One region of the Streptomyces sp. NPDC085944 genome, then DNA from elsewhere that is predicted to be linked to it. Evidence: riboswitches for the same ligand, from Rfam matches in the RefSeq annotation. Region 1 holds a riboswitch; each other region holds the start of a gene.
What was found. A riboswitch is a leader RNA that binds a small molecule or an ion and turns the genes downstream of it on or off. The one in region 1 is predicted to bind thiamine pyrophosphate.
Positions count from the first base shown of each region.

Region 2: another riboswitch for thiamine pyrophosphate. It lies ahead of thiC (phosphomethylpyrimidine synthase ThiC); the one in region 1 lies ahead of thiO (glycine oxidase ThiO).
Region 3: another riboswitch for thiamine pyrophosphate. It lies ahead of AB0P07_RS12555 (thiamine ABC transporter substrate-binding protein); the one in region 1 lies ahead of thiO (glycine oxidase ThiO).

Region 1 is NZ_JBFBJX010000007.1:69,603-74,275, reverse strand. Features, by position in the region: gene thiE (thiamine phosphate synthase) at 1-467, opposite strand, end outside; gene AB0P07_RS15740 (Rv2175c family DNA-binding protein) at 700-1,065, opposite strand; gene AB0P07_RS15735 (FAD-dependent oxidoreductase) at 1,117-2,397, opposite strand; TPP riboswitch at 2,545-2,656, shown strand; gene thiO (glycine oxidase ThiO) at 2,654-3,877, shown strand; gene thiS (sulfur carrier protein ThiS) at 3,874-4,074, shown strand; gene AB0P07_RS15720 (thiazole synthase) at 4,077-4,673, shown strand, end outside.
Region 2 is NZ_JBFBJX010000012.1:49,477-54,149, forward strand. Features, by position in the region: gene thiC (phosphomethylpyrimidine synthase ThiC) at 758-2,602, opposite strand; TPP riboswitch at 2,595-2,784, opposite strand; gene AB0P07_RS23485 (YibE/F family protein) at 2,856-4,346, shown strand; gene AB0P07_RS23490 (SsgA family sporulation/cell division regulator) at 4,395-4,673, opposite strand, start outside.
Region 3 is NZ_JBFBJX010000005.1:338,276-342,948, forward strand. Features, by position in the region: gene AB0P07_RS12545 (phosphatidate cytidylyltransferase) at 1-930, shown strand, start outside; gene rlmN (23S rRNA (adenine(2503)-C(2))-methyltransferase RlmN) at 1,044-2,150, shown strand; TPP riboswitch at 2,189-2,294, shown strand; gene AB0P07_RS12555 (thiamine ABC transporter substrate-binding protein) at 2,374-3,462, shown strand; gene AB0P07_RS12560 (iron ABC transporter permease) at 3,519-4,673, shown strand, end outside.

The DNA of each region.
Region 1 (4,673 bases):
CCGGGGGCGTGGCGGCCGGGCTTGGTGGGGGTCGGCCAGCACGGTCCGGTGCAGAAGTAGTCCACGCCGTCCTGGACGGCGGCGGCGGCCGCCTCGGACTCGGCGTGCGTGGAACGGCCGATCAGGACGTCGCCGCCGAGGATCGCGCGGGCTGCGGGCACCGGCAGGTCGCCCTGGCCGAGGTGCAGCACGTCGGCGCCGGCGGCGTGCGCGACGTCCGCGCGGTCGTTGACCGCGAGGAGCCTGCCGTGGCGGGCGCAGGCGTCGGCGAACACCTTCAGGTGCTCCAGTTCCTCGGCCGCCTCCATCTCCTTGTCCCGCAACTGGACGATGTCGACCCCGGCGGCGAGCACGGCGTCCAGGAACTCGGGCAGGTCGCCCTGGCTCCGGCGGGCGTCCGTGCACAGGTAGAGCCGGGCGTCGGCGAGCCGGGCGCGGGCGGTGGTCGGGGCGGCGGTGTCGGGCATGTGGGTGTCCCCCCGGTTCGGTGGCGGCGGGCCCGGGACCGGGCCGCGCGATTCTGGCATACGGCCGCGGACCGGGCCTCTCCCGGGCCGCGGTCCGCGGCTCGTACGCCGGGCGGTGTGGCGGATCAGCCGTGCGACGGATCAGCGAGGTCTCGGATCAGAGCGAAGTCACGGATCGGCGAGTCGCGGATCCGTCGCGATCACGCGGTGTGACGGGCCGGCGCCGTGGCGGTCAGACGGCGAGCGCCTGGGCGCGGCGCTTCACCTCCGTACCGCGGTTCTCGGCCAGGGCCTGGGCGGGGGTGCCGGGCAGGCTCGGGTCGGGCGTGAAGAGCCACTCCAGCATCTCCTCGGCCGTGAAGCCGTCGTCCCGCAGCAGCGTCAGGGTCCCGGCCAGGCCCTTGACGACCTTGTCCTCGTCGATGAAGACCGCCGGGACGTGCAGCGCGCGGTTCTCACCGCGGCGGACGGCGATGAGCTGGCCTTCCTTGATCAGCTGGCGTACCCGGGTCACCTCGACGCCGAGCTTCTCGGCGATGTCGGGGACGGTGAGCCAGGCAGGCACGAGAGCATCGGTCTTTGCGTCAATCTCGGTCACGCCCCCAGCCTGCCACCTGGCACTGACAGTCGGAAACCGGACCGCGCCGGGCTACGCCGACGCGGCCGTCGCCGCCTTCAGCGGCCTCGCCGGGTCGGCCAGCAGGTCCGGGTCCATCGTCGTGCCGGCCTGGATCAGTCGTTTGCCCTGTGCCAGGTCACGAGGGCGCCCCACGGCCAGCAGGGCGGCCAGACGGCCCTCGCGCAGCCAGCAGACCGTCCAGGCCGGGCTCGCCGGGTCGCCGCGCCACAGGGTGGTGTCGGCGGCCCTGTGGTGACCGGCGTACTGGACGAAGCGGCCGAACTGCTCGGACCAGAAGTACGGCACCGGGTCGTAGGCCGCCGGCTCCTCGCCCCCCGGGGCGCCGGCGATGTCGGCGGCGACCGTGCGCGGGCCCTGGAGTGCGTTGTCCCAGTGGTGCACCAGGAGCCGCTCGCCGTAGCGGGCGGAGGGGAAGGAGGCGCAGTCGCCGACCGCGTGGACGTCCGGCGCGGACGTGCGCAGGCGGTCGTCGGCCAGCACCTCGCCGTGCGCGCCGAGCGCGATGCCGGAGCCCGCCAGCCAGCCGGTGGCCGGGCGCGCGCCGATGCCGACGACGACCGCGTCGGCCGGCAGCCGGGTGCCGTCGTCGAGGACTACACGGGCGGACTCGCCCGGACCGCCGGGTTCGACGCGCTCCACGCGCGCGCGGGTGCGCAGTTCGGCGCCCGCCTCGGCGTACCAGTCGGTCATCGGCGCGGCGACCTCGGCGGGCAGCGCGTCGGCCAGCGGCCGGTCGGCGGCCTCCACGACGGTCACCGCGCAGCCCGCCTCGCGCGCCGCGGTGGCGAACTCGGCGCCGATCCAGCCCGCGCCGACGACAACGACGTCGTGCCGGCGCGCGAGCACCGGGCGCAGCCGCTCGGCGTCGTCCAGGGTGCGCAGCAGGTGCACGCCGGGCACGCCCTCGGTGCCGGGGAGGCGGACGGGTTCGGCGCCGGTGGCGAGGACGAGGGAGTCGTAGGGCACGGGCCCCCCGGAGGTGTCCAGGACGTGGGCGCCGGGCCGGACGCCCAGGGCCTCGCAGCCCAGCCGGAGGGTGATGCCGAGCGCCTCGAAGTCGACGTCGAAGGCGGAGCCCTCGGCGGTGCCCAGCAGGACGGCCTTGGACAGCGGGGGCCGGTCGTACGGTTGGTGCGGCTCCGCGCCGACGAGGGTCACCGGGCCGGTGAAGCCCTGTTCCCGCAGGGCGACCGCGGTCTGCACGCCCGCCATCCCGGCGCCCACCACGACCACCCGGCGCTCCGCGTCCGCCGCCGGTCCCTGTCCCCGCTCCCGCGTCTGCTCACTCACCCGATCACCATAGACACCCGCCGTTCCGCCGGTCGGTGCGCCTGCCCGGCGAGCGGGCAGCCGCGCGGATCGGCGGCCCACGGGGTCCTGCGCCGTCGGGGCGGCTCCCTTACCCGGGCGACGCGCCGCGGGCTAGGGTGGCCGACGCAAGGCACTCGCGGGAGCCCGGACGCACCGGGCTGAGAGGGAGGCTGGCGGCCTCCGACCGTACGAACCTGATCCGGGTCATGCCGGCGAAGGGAGGGGCTGGACGCCCATGTCGTCTCCACCACACACGCCTCCACACACACCCCGAAACCCCCGTACACCGGACGTGCTCGTCGTCGGCGGCGGGATCGTCGGGCTGGTCACGGCCTGGCGGGCCGCGCAGCGCGGGTTGGTCACGGCCCTGGTGGACCCCGAACCGGGCGGCGGCGCGGCCCAGGTGGCGGCCGGGATGCTGGCCGCCGTCACGGAGCTGCACTACGGCGAGGAGACGCTGCTCGCGCTGAACCTCGCCTCGGCCCGCCGCTACCCGGAGTTCGCGGCCGAGCTGTCCGAGGCGACCGGCCAGGACCTCGGGTACCGCCGCTGCGGCACGCTCGCCGTCGCGCTGGACGCCGACGACCGCGCCCACCTGCGTGAGCTGCACGCGCTCCAGCAGCGCTCCGGCCTGGAGTCGGAGTGGCTGTCGGGGCGCGAGTGCCGACGCCTGGAGCCGATGCTCGCGCCGGGCGTGCGCGGGGGGCTCCGAGTGGACGGCGACCACCAGATCGACCCCCGCCGCCTCGCCCACGCGCTGGTGACCGCCTGCGAGCGGGCGGGCGTGGTCTTCCACCGGGTGTGGGCCGAGCGGCTCACCGTCGGGCGCGGGGACCGGGCCACGGGTGTCGTCACCGCCGACGGCACGGCACTGGAGGCGGGGCAGGTGGTGCTGGCCGGGGGCAGCCTCAGCGGGCGGCTCGCGGGCGTGCCGGAGGCCGTACTGCCGCCGGTGCGGCCCGTGAAGGGGCAGGTGCTGCGGCTGACGATGCCGAGCACGCACGGACCGCTGCTGAACCGGACGGTGCGCGCCGTGGTGCGCGGCCACCACGTCTACCTGGTGCCCCGGGAGAGCGGCGAGCTGGTCGTCGGAGCCACCAGCGAGGAGCTGGGCTGGGACACCACGGTCACCGCGGGCGGCGTCTACGAGCTGCTGCGCGACGCGCACGAGCTGGTCCCCGGCATCACGGAGCTGCCCCTGACGGAGACCCGCGCGGGGTTGCGCCCCGGCTCCCCGGACAACGCCCCGCTGCTCGGCCCGACCGCCCTGGACGGCCTGCTGCTGGCCACCGGCCACTACCGCAACGGCGTGCTGCTCACTCCCGTCACCGGCGACGTCATGGCGCACGCCCTGACCACGGGAAGTCTGCCGGAGGAGGGGCGCCCCTTCACGCCCCGCCGCTTCGACGCCGCTCCCGCGCTTCCCCCACTCCCGCACCTCTCGGAGCAGTCCGCATGAACATCTCCGTCAACGGCGAGCCGCGCGAGGTGGCTCCCGGTACGGCCCTGGACGCGCTGGTGGGCACGCTCACCGCGGCACCGTCCGGAGTGGCCGCCGCCCTGAACGAAACCGTCGTCCCGCGCGCGCAGTGGTCCGCCACCGCCCTGGCCGACGGCGACCGTGTCGAGGTCCTCACCGCCGTCCAAGGAGGCTGACCATGGCTGACGATCCCTTTGTCCTCGGCGGTACGTCGTACGGGTCCCGCCTGATCATGGGTACGGGCGGAGCGCCCAGCCTGGACGTGCTGGAGCGCGCGCTGGTCGCCTCCGGGACGGAGCTGACCACCGTCGCGATGCGCCGGGTGAACGCCTCGGTGCACGGGTCGGTGCTGTCCGTGCTGGAGCGGCTCGGCATCCGGGTGCTGCCGAACACGGCCGGCTGCTTCACGGCCGGGGAGGCGGTGCTGACCGCGCGGCTGGCACGCGAGGCGCTCGGCACGGACCTGGTCAAGCTGGAGGTCATCGCCGACGAGCGCACCCTGCTGCCGGACCCGGTCGAGCTGCTGGACGCGGCGGAGACGCTGGTCGACGACGGCTTCACGGTGCTGCCGTACACCAACGACGACCCGGTGCTCGCGCGGAAGCTGGAGGATGTCGGCTGCGCGGCGATCATGCCGCTGGGCTCGCCGATCGGCTCCGGGCTCGGGATCCGCAATCCGCACAACTTCCAGCTGATCGTGGAGCACGCGCGCGTGCCGGTGATCCTGGACGCGGGGGCCGGTACGGCGTCGGACGTGGCGCTGGCGATGGAGCTG
Region 2 (4,673 bases), on a different contig from region 1:
AGATCCAACGTCGACACCGCGACTGCTGTCGGCACCACCCCCTGCCCCATCCACTCGACGTACTCCGCGCTCTCGGTCGTTCCAGAGTGGAGGGACCATCGGTACTACGAACTCATAGAGATGTGCGGTGTCGTCGATCACCGTCTCGAACGTGCGGCAATACGGCGTGCGGAGATGCTCCGGAAGACCCCAGAACTGATCGGGACCCCAGGTGGCCACTTGCTCATTGCTGAAGTAGTCGCCGTCCTGCCCTGGAGTCACCAGCCGTGGCTCGACACGAAGCAACAGTGGCAGGTAATTGCCTTCCGGCAGCAAGGAGCCGAAGGCACCCAGGATGCCATCGTCCAGATCTGAGACCTGTCCGGAGAGCAGATCTTGCATGCCTGCCAATGACAGCGTCTCGCTGGCGCCCTCAAGCCGCTGAAACAGGAACTGACACGTCCCACACCACGGCGAAAGCTCAAATGCGGGATTCCCGTCGAGCACCAGCAACCTGCGCCGCGGTGCCGACCCCAGTTCCTGGCGCTCTGTCTCGAACCGCAGCCTCGCTTCAGGCCCGGGAACTCCAAGCCTGCGCGGCTCGCCAACGATGTTCATCACGCCCACGACCTTACGAGCGGTGCGACCACGTACCAGAGGGGGGTTCTTCACCACGGAGCGCGGCTGGCCCTCCTTCGCGAGCACGGTGACGCTGCCCAGGGGGCTGGGGAGCGCCGTTCAAGGCAGACGCCGCCCCGCCACCCGGTTACTCACTCACTCAGTCCGCCAACGGCAGGTACACCCGGTTCCCACGCTCGGCGAACTCCTTCGACTTCTGGAGCATCCCCTCCGCGACCTCCTCAGCCGTCGCCCCCGCAGCCGCTGTACCGCCGAACTGCTCTGTGATGCTTTGACTAATCTTCATCGAGCAGAACTTGGGCCCGCACATGGAGCAGAAGTGGGCCGTCTTGGCGGGCTCGGCAGGCAGGGTCTCGTCGTGGAACTCCCGTGCCGTGTCCGGGTCGAGGGCCAGGTTGAACTGGTCCTCCCACCGGAATTCGAACCGGGCGTCCGACAGCGCGTCGTCCCACTCCTGTGCACCTGGATGGCCCTTGGCGAGGTCGGCGGCATGGGCGGCGATCTTGTAGGTGATGACGCCGGTCTTGACGTCGTCACGGTTGGGCAGGCCCAAGTGCTCCTTGGGCGTGACGTAGCAGAGCATGGCCGTGCCCCACCAGGCGATCATCGCGGCACCGATGCCGGAGGTGATGTGGTCGTACGCCGGCGCGACGTCCGTCGTCAGCGGACCGAGCGTATAGAACGGAGCTTCATCGCAGATCTCCTGCTGAAGGTCGATGTTCTCCTTGATCTTGTGCATCGGGACATGGCCCGGGCCCTCGATCATGGTCTGTACGTTGCAACGCTTGGCGATCCGGTTGAGTTCCCCGAGGGTGCGCAACTCGGCGAACTGGGCCTCGTCGTTGGCGTCCGCGATCGAGCCCGGGCGCAGGCCGTCGCCCAGGGAGTAGGTGACGTCGTAGGCGGCGAGGATCTCGCAGAGTTCCTCGAAGTTCTCGTACAGGAACGACTCCTTGTGGTGCGCCAGGCACCACGCCGCCATGATCGAGCCGCCGCGCGAGACGATCCCGGTCTTGCGGTTCGCGGTCAGCGGTACGTACGGCAGGCGCACGCCCGCGTGGACCGTCATGTAGTCCACTCCCTGCTCGGCCTGTTCGATCACGGTGTCCTTGTAGATCTCCCAGGTCAGTTCCTCGGCCCGGCCGTCGACCTTCTCGAGGGCCTGGTAGAGCGGCACGGTGCCGATGGGAACGGGGGAGTTGCGCAGCACCCACTCGCGCGTGGTGTGGATGTTGCGGCCGGTGGAGAGGTCCATGACCGTGTCGGCGCCCCACCGGGTCGCCCAGGTCATCTTGTCCACCTCCTCCTCGATGGAGGACGTCACCGCCGAGTTGCCGATGTTGGCGTTGACCTTCACCAGGAACCGCTTGCCGATGATCATCGGTTCGATCTCGGGGTGGTTCACGTTGGCGGGCAGGACGGCACGCCCCGCCGCGATCTCCTCGCGGACCACTTCCGGCGCGACGTTCTCCCGGACGGCCACGTACTCCATCTCCGGGGTGATCTCGCCCCGTCGCGCGTACGCGAGCTGCGTGACCGCGGTGCCGTTCCGGCCCCGGCGCGGCTGGCGCGGGCGGCCGGGGAAGACGGCGTCGAGGTTGCGCAGGCCGCCGCGCGGCGAGGTGTGCTTGATTCCGTCGTCCTCGGGACGGACGGGACGGCCCGCGTACTCCTCGGTGTCGCCGCGGGCGATGATCCAGTTCTCCCGCAGCGGGGCGAGACCCCTGCGGACATCGGTGTCGACGAGTGGATCGGTGTACGGGCCCGAGGTGTCGTACAGCGTGACCGACTGCCCGTTGGTGAGGTGCACCTGACGGACCGGCACCCGCAGATCGGGGCGTGAGCCCTCGACGTACGCCTTGTGCCAGCCGATGGACTTCCCGGCCTCCGTGGTCTGCGCGGCGTCCTCCTGGCCGGAGTTGCGGGTGGGATTGTGTGCGGAGTTCTGCGCGGAGGCAGGCGTGCGTGCGTCCTTGATGGTCATGAGACCTACTCCCTACGCCGGCATTACCCGGTAACAGGTTCGGCGGTCGACGCAGCGGCTTCCGTCCGACGGTGCTTCGTGGGTTACGTCACTCGACTTCGGTGACGTTTCCCGTGAAACATCGCTGGGACGGAGGTCAGCGCCCTCTCAGCCCGGTGCTCCGAGCTCCCGCGTGTACAAAGGTGCCTCCACGCTAGCGCCCCTCCGGGCGCGGTGACCAGAGGGCCCCCCTCGTTCTTGCGATGATCGGGCGGTGACCACACCGCAGCATCCCCCCTTTCCACCCCGCCGGCCCCGCCGCGGACCGAACGCCGAAGAAGGCGACGGCCGTGCGACCGGCGATGTCCCCGCCGTCGCTCATGGCGCGCCCGAGGGCAGACCCGAGACCGGTCACGGGCACGGGCCCGGTGCGGAGGGTGGCGGACAGGGTGCGGTCGGCGGGCACGGGCATGCGCACACCCACAGTCATGGCCCCGCGGCGCCCGTCTCCCGGCATCTGCGCAAGGTCATCGCCGCCGTCCTGATCCCCTTCGCCGCGGCCGTGGTGGTCGGGCTCGCGGTGCTGTGGCCGGGCGGTGCGCCTTCTCACGAACGCACGGGTGTCGGCTTCGACCGGCAGACACAGGAGGCCACCGTCACCAAGGTGGTCGCGCTCAGCTGCCAGTCGGTCAACGCCTCGGGCGGCATCCCGACCGGTGACACGTCCACCGCCGAGGGGTCCTCCGCGGTGCAGCAGTCGAAGGGGGAGTGCAGGCGGGCGACCATCCGCGTCGACACCGGCGACGACAAGGGCCGTACGTTCAACGAGATCGTGCAGCCGGACCAGTCACGGCAGTTGCACGAGGGGCAGAAGGTGGTGGTCGCCTACGAACCCTCGGCGCCCAAGGACCTGCAGTACTCGGTGACCGACATCAACCGCCGACTCCCCCTGGCCCTGCTCGCCGGCATCTTCGCCCTCGCCGTCGTGGTCGTCGGGCGACTGCGCGGTCTCATGGCGCTGGTCTCACTGGCCATCAGTTTCCTGCTGCTGAACTTCTTCATCCTTCCCGCGATCCTGCAGGGCTCCAACCCCCTGGTCGTGGCGGTGATCGGGTCCAGCGCCATCATGCTGATCGCGTTGTACCTGTGCCACGGCCTGTCGGCCCGCACCTCGGTGGCGGTGCTCGGCACCCTGATCTCGTTGCTGCTGATCGGCGTGCTCGGGTCGCTGTTCATCGGCTGGGCCGTGCTCACCGGCAACACGGACGACAACACCGGCCTCATCCACGGTTTGTACCCGTCCATCGACATGAGCGGCCTGCTGCTCGCCGGGGTCATCATCGGTTCACTCGGTGTCCTCGACGATGTGACGGTCACCCAGACCTCCGCCGTCTGGGAACTGCACGAGGCCAACCCGACGATGGGCTGGCGCGGCCTGTACCGCGCGGGCATCCGCATCGGCCGCGACCACATCGCCTCGGTCGTGAACACGCTCGTTCTCGCCTACGCGGGCGCCGCACTGCCCCTGCTGCTGCTGTTCTCGATCGCGCAGAGCGGGGTGGGGACGGTTGCCAACAGCGAACTGGTCGCCGAGGAGATCGTGCGAACGCTGGTCGGCTCGATCGGGTTGGTGGCCTCCGTGCCGGTCACCACGGCCCTCGCGGCCCTGGTGGTGTCGGCGGACCGGCCGGCCGTGGCCGCGGGGGCGGCAGCCGGTGCGGGGGCACCCGCACGCGGCGGGCGCGGCCGTCGCCGTAAGCGCTGACGCGCCCGGCGAAGCGTTACGCCACCGCTGCTTGTCTGCCGTAACGGTTCAGCCCGCGCTCTGTTCCTCGGCCAGGATGCGGTCCAGGGCTTCGTCGAGGTGGCTGTCGAAGTCGGCGAGCGCGCCCTCCTGGCCGAGGGGCACGAGCTTGTCGGTGCGGTCGAGGAAGGCCACGAGCGGCGCGGCCGAGGAGCGGAACAGTGCCTGGTCGCTGCCGACCTGAAGGCGGATCACCACCTCGGCCAAGGGCTCCGGATCGACCGGTGCGATGCGCACGTCTCCGTCGCCGCACGGCCGACCCACTCCGTCGACGAGCAACTCCCGGCC
Region 3 (4,673 bases), on a different contig from region 1:
GACGAGCCGTATCGCGACCCGAGCACGTCGGCGCAGCCGTATGCGGCGGTGCCGCGGAATCCGGAGCCCATGCCCGACGTCCCGCAGCCGGCGCAGCCCCAGCCGCCGCAGAAGAAGAGCGCGGGGCGTGACCTGGGGGCCGCGATAGGGGTCGGCGTCGGCCTCGGCGTGGTGATCATCGCGTCGCTGTTCGTCGTCAAGGAAGTCTTCGTCGGCGTGATCGCGGTCGCCGTCGTCGTGGGCCTGTGGGAGCTGACCAAGCGGCTGGAGGAGCGCAAGGGCATCAAGGCGCCCCTCGTGCCGCTCGCCGTCGGCGGCGCGGCGATGGTGGTCGCCGGTTACGCGCGCGGCGCCGAGGGGGCGTGGGTCGCCATGGCGCTGACGGCGCTCGCGGTCCTCGTCTGGCGGATGACCGAGCCGCCCGAGGGATACCTCAAAGACGTCACCGCAGGGCTGTTCGCCGCGTTCTACGTGCCGTTCCTGGCCACGTTCGTCGCCATGATGCTGATGGCCGACGACGGCGCCTGGCGCGTCCTCGTCTTCCTGATACTGACGGTCGTCAGCGACACCGGGGCCTACGCCGTCGGCTGGCGCTTCGGCAGGAAGAAGCTCGCCCCGCGCATCAGCCCGGGCAAGACCCGCGAGGGGCTGCTCGGTGCGGTGGCGTTCGCGATGGTGGCGGGCGCGCTGTGTATGCAGTTCCTGATCGACGACGGCACTTGGTGGCAGGGTCTCCTGATCGGCCTCGCGGTCGCCGTCAGCGCCACCCTGGGCGACCTCGGCGAGTCCATGATCAAGCGTGACCTCGGCATCAAGGACATGGGCACCCTCCTGCCGGGCCACGGCGGCATCATGGACCGGCTGGACTCCCTGCTGCCGACGGCACCGGTGGTGTGGCTGCTGCTGGTGATCTTCGTCGGGTCCGGGTGATCTGGTCGGTCCCCTCCCGCACGGTGGGTCTGATCTGCTGGTTCTTCGGAGAGGGACCCGTTGTCCACAGGGCGGCGGGTCCCTCTCCGTATGTCTGCCACACTGGTACAGCCATGCCTAAGCCCGGAGAACTCACATTCGTCGCGCCGCGCGGAGCCAAGAAGCCGCCGCGGCACCTTGCCGATCTCACGCCTGCCGAGCGCAAGGAGGCTGTCGCCGCGATCGGTGAGAAGCCGTTTCGCGCCAAGCAGCTCTCGCAGCACTACTTCGCGCGGTACGCGCACGCGCCCGAGCAGTGGACCGACATCCCCGCCGGTTCCCGCGAAGGGCTGCGGGAAGCGTTGCTGCCCGAGCTGATGACGGTCGTGCGGCACCTGTCCACCGACCAGGGGACCACGCGCAAGACGCTGTGGAAGCTGTTCGACGGGACGCTCGTCGAGTCCGTCCTCATGCGTTACCCGGACCGGGTGACCATGTGCATCAGCTCCCAGGCCGGCTGCGGGATGAACTGCCCGTTCTGCGCCACCGGCCAGGCCGGTCTCGACCGCAACCTGTCCACGGCCGAGATCGTGCACCAGATCGTGGACGGCATGCGGGCGCTCAGGGACGGCGAGGTTCCGGGAGGCCCCGCGCGGCTCAGCAACATCGTGTTCATGGGCATGGGCGAGCCCCTGGCCAACTACAACCGCGTCGTCGGCTCCATCCGTCGCCTCACCGACCCCGAGCCGGACGGTCTCGGGCTCTCCCAGCGCGGCATCACCGTCTCCACGGTCGGCCTGGTCCCGGCGATCCACCGTTTCGCCGACGAGGGCTTCAAGTGCCGCCTCGCCATCTCCCTGCACGCCCCCGACGACGAGCTGCGCGACACCCTCGTGCCCGTCAACACGCGGTGGAAGGTGCGCGAGGTGCTGGACGCCGGGTTCGAGTACGCGGCGAAGTCCGGGCGCCGGCTGTCCATCGAGTACGCCCTGATCCGCGACATCAACGACCAGGCCTGGCGCGGTGACCGTCTCGGGAGGCTGCTCAAGGGCAAGCCCGTGCACGTCAACCTGATCCCGCTCAACCCCACGCCCGGCAGCAAGTGGACCGCGTCCCGGCCCGAGGACGAGAAGGCGTTCGTGGAGGCGATCGCGGCGCACGGTGTGCCGGTGACGATCCGGGACACCCGCGGACAGGAGATCGACGGGGCGTGTGGTCAGCTCGCCGCGAGCGAGCGGTAACCTGACCGGCGGAAGTACGTCAGCACAGTCACATCTTCATATTCCGACAGGGGAGCGCCACAGCGCTGAGAGTGCGGCACCGGCCGCAGACCCTCCGAACCTGGCCCAGGTCATTCTGGGTAGGGAGATCGGTCACCACTCGAGCTGTTGCGCCCTGCCCGGGACCCTCGCCAGGGGTCCCGGGCGGGGCCGCGTCTTCTCCTGGTCACCCAGGAGGAATTCAGTGAGCATCACCAAGAAGGTCAGTGTCCTGGCCGTCGGCCTCGGCATGGTCGGCACCCTGGCCGCCTGCGGATCGTCGTCCGACGGCGCCGGCAGCGGCTCCGGCGGCGCCAAGACCGTGACCCTGGTCAGCCACGACTCGTGGGCCGCGTCGAAGGACGTCGTCGCCGCCTTCGAGAAGGAGTCCGGCTACAAGGTCAAGGTCCTCAAGGACGGCGACGCCGGGCAGGCCGTCAACAAGGCCGTCCTGACCAAGGACAACCCGCAGGGCGACGTCTTCTTCGGTGTCGACAACACCTTGCTGTCCCGCGCCCTCGACAACGGCCTGTTCCAGCCGTACGAGGCCAAGGGCTCGGACCGGGTCCGGCCCGAGTACCGGACCGACCAGGACAAGCACCGGGTCACGCCCATCGACACGGGCGACATCTGCGTCAACTACGACAAGGCCTGGTTCAGCGAGCACAGGCTGACCCCGCCCAAGTCCTTCGACGACCTCGTCAAGCCCGAGTACAAGGACCTGCTCGTCACCGAGAACGCGGGCAGCTCCTCGCCGGGTCTCGGGTTCCTGCTCGGCACCGCCGCCCAGTACGGCGACGAAGGCTGGGAGGGCTACTGGAAGAAGCTGCGGGCCAACGGCGTCAAGGTCGTCGACAGCTGGGAGCAGGCGTACAACGAGGAGTTCTCCGGCTCGGCGGGCGGCAAGAAGGCCAAGGGCGACCGGCCCCTCGTCGTCTCCTACGCCTCCTCCCCGCCCGCCGAGGTCGTCTACGCCGATCCGCAGCCGGACACCGCCCCCACCGGCGTCGCTCACGGCACCTGCTTCCGGCAGGTCGAGTACGCGGGCCTGCTCAGCAACGCCAAGAACCCCGAGGGCGGCAAGGCGCTCCTCGACTTCCTGCTGAGCAAGTCCTTCCAGGAGGACATGCCGCTGAACATGTTCGTCTACCCGGTGCGGGAGGACGCGCGGGTCCCCGAGGCGTTCTCGAAGTTCGGGCCGCAGGCGAAGGACCCGCAGACCCTCGACCCGGCGAAGATCGCCGACAACCGCGACCAGTGGGTCAAGTCGTGGACCTCGCTCGTACTGAAGTGAGCCACCCGGGCAAGCAGGCGGGTACCGCGCGCGGGAGCGCGGCGCGGCTCGGCCTCATGGCCGTGCCCGTCGCGTTCTTCGCGGTGTTCTTCGCCTACCCTGTCGCCGCCATCGTCGCGCGCGGTCTCAAGGTCGACGGGGTCTGGCGGCTCGGCCGGATCGGGGACGTGCTCGCGCAGTCCGACGTGCGGCACGTCCTGTGGTTCACCACCTGGCAGGCGCTGGCGTCCACCGCGCTCACGCTGCTGATCGCGCTGCCCGGCGCGTACGTCTTCGCCCGCTTCGACTTCCCCGGCAAACAGGTGCTGAGGGCCGTGGTGACGGTGCCGTTCGTGCTGCCGACGGTCGTCGTCGGCACGGCCTTCCTGGCGCTGGTCGGGCGCGGCGGGCTGCTCGACGAGCTGTGGGGCCTGCGCCTGGACACCACGGTGTGGGCGATCCTGCTCGCGCACGTCTTCTTCAACTACGCCGTCGTCGTCCGCACCGTCGGCGGCCTGTGGGCGCAGCTCGACCCGCGGCAGGAGGAGGCCGCGCGGATGCTGGGTGCTTCGCGGCTGCGGGCCTGGCGGCAGGTGACGCTGCCCGCGCTGGCGCCCGCCGTGGCCGCCGCCGCGCTGATGGTCTTCCTGTTCACCTTCACCTCCTTCGGTGTCGTCCAGATCCTCGGCGGCCCCACCTTCTCCACCCTCGAAGTGGAGATCTACCGCCAGACCTCCCAGGTCTTCGACCTGTCCACGGCCGCCGTGCTGACGCTGATCCAGTTCGCGGCCGTCGCCGCCGTCCTCGCCGTGCACGCCTGGACGGTACGGCGCCGCGAGAGCGCCCTCCGGCTGGTCGACGCGGCCACGACCGCGCGTCGGCCGCGCGGAGCCGGGCAGTGGGCGCTGCTGGCCGGGGTCCTGGGCGTCGTCGCCGTCCTGCTGGTGCTGCCGCTCGCGGTGCTGGTCCAGCGGTCACTGGGCGCCTCCGGGTTCGGCTACTACCGCGCGCTGACCCGGGAGGACGGCGGCACCTTCCTCGTCCCGCCGATCGAGGCGATCGGCAACTCCCTGCAGTACGCCGCCGACGCGACCGTCATCGCCGTGGTGATCGGCGCGCTGGCCGCGTCCGCGCTCGCCCGGCGCGACGCGGGCCGCTTCGTGCGAGGATTCGACGCCCTGCTGATGCTGCCGCTCGGGGTGTCGGCGGTGACGGTCGGCTTCGGTTTCCTC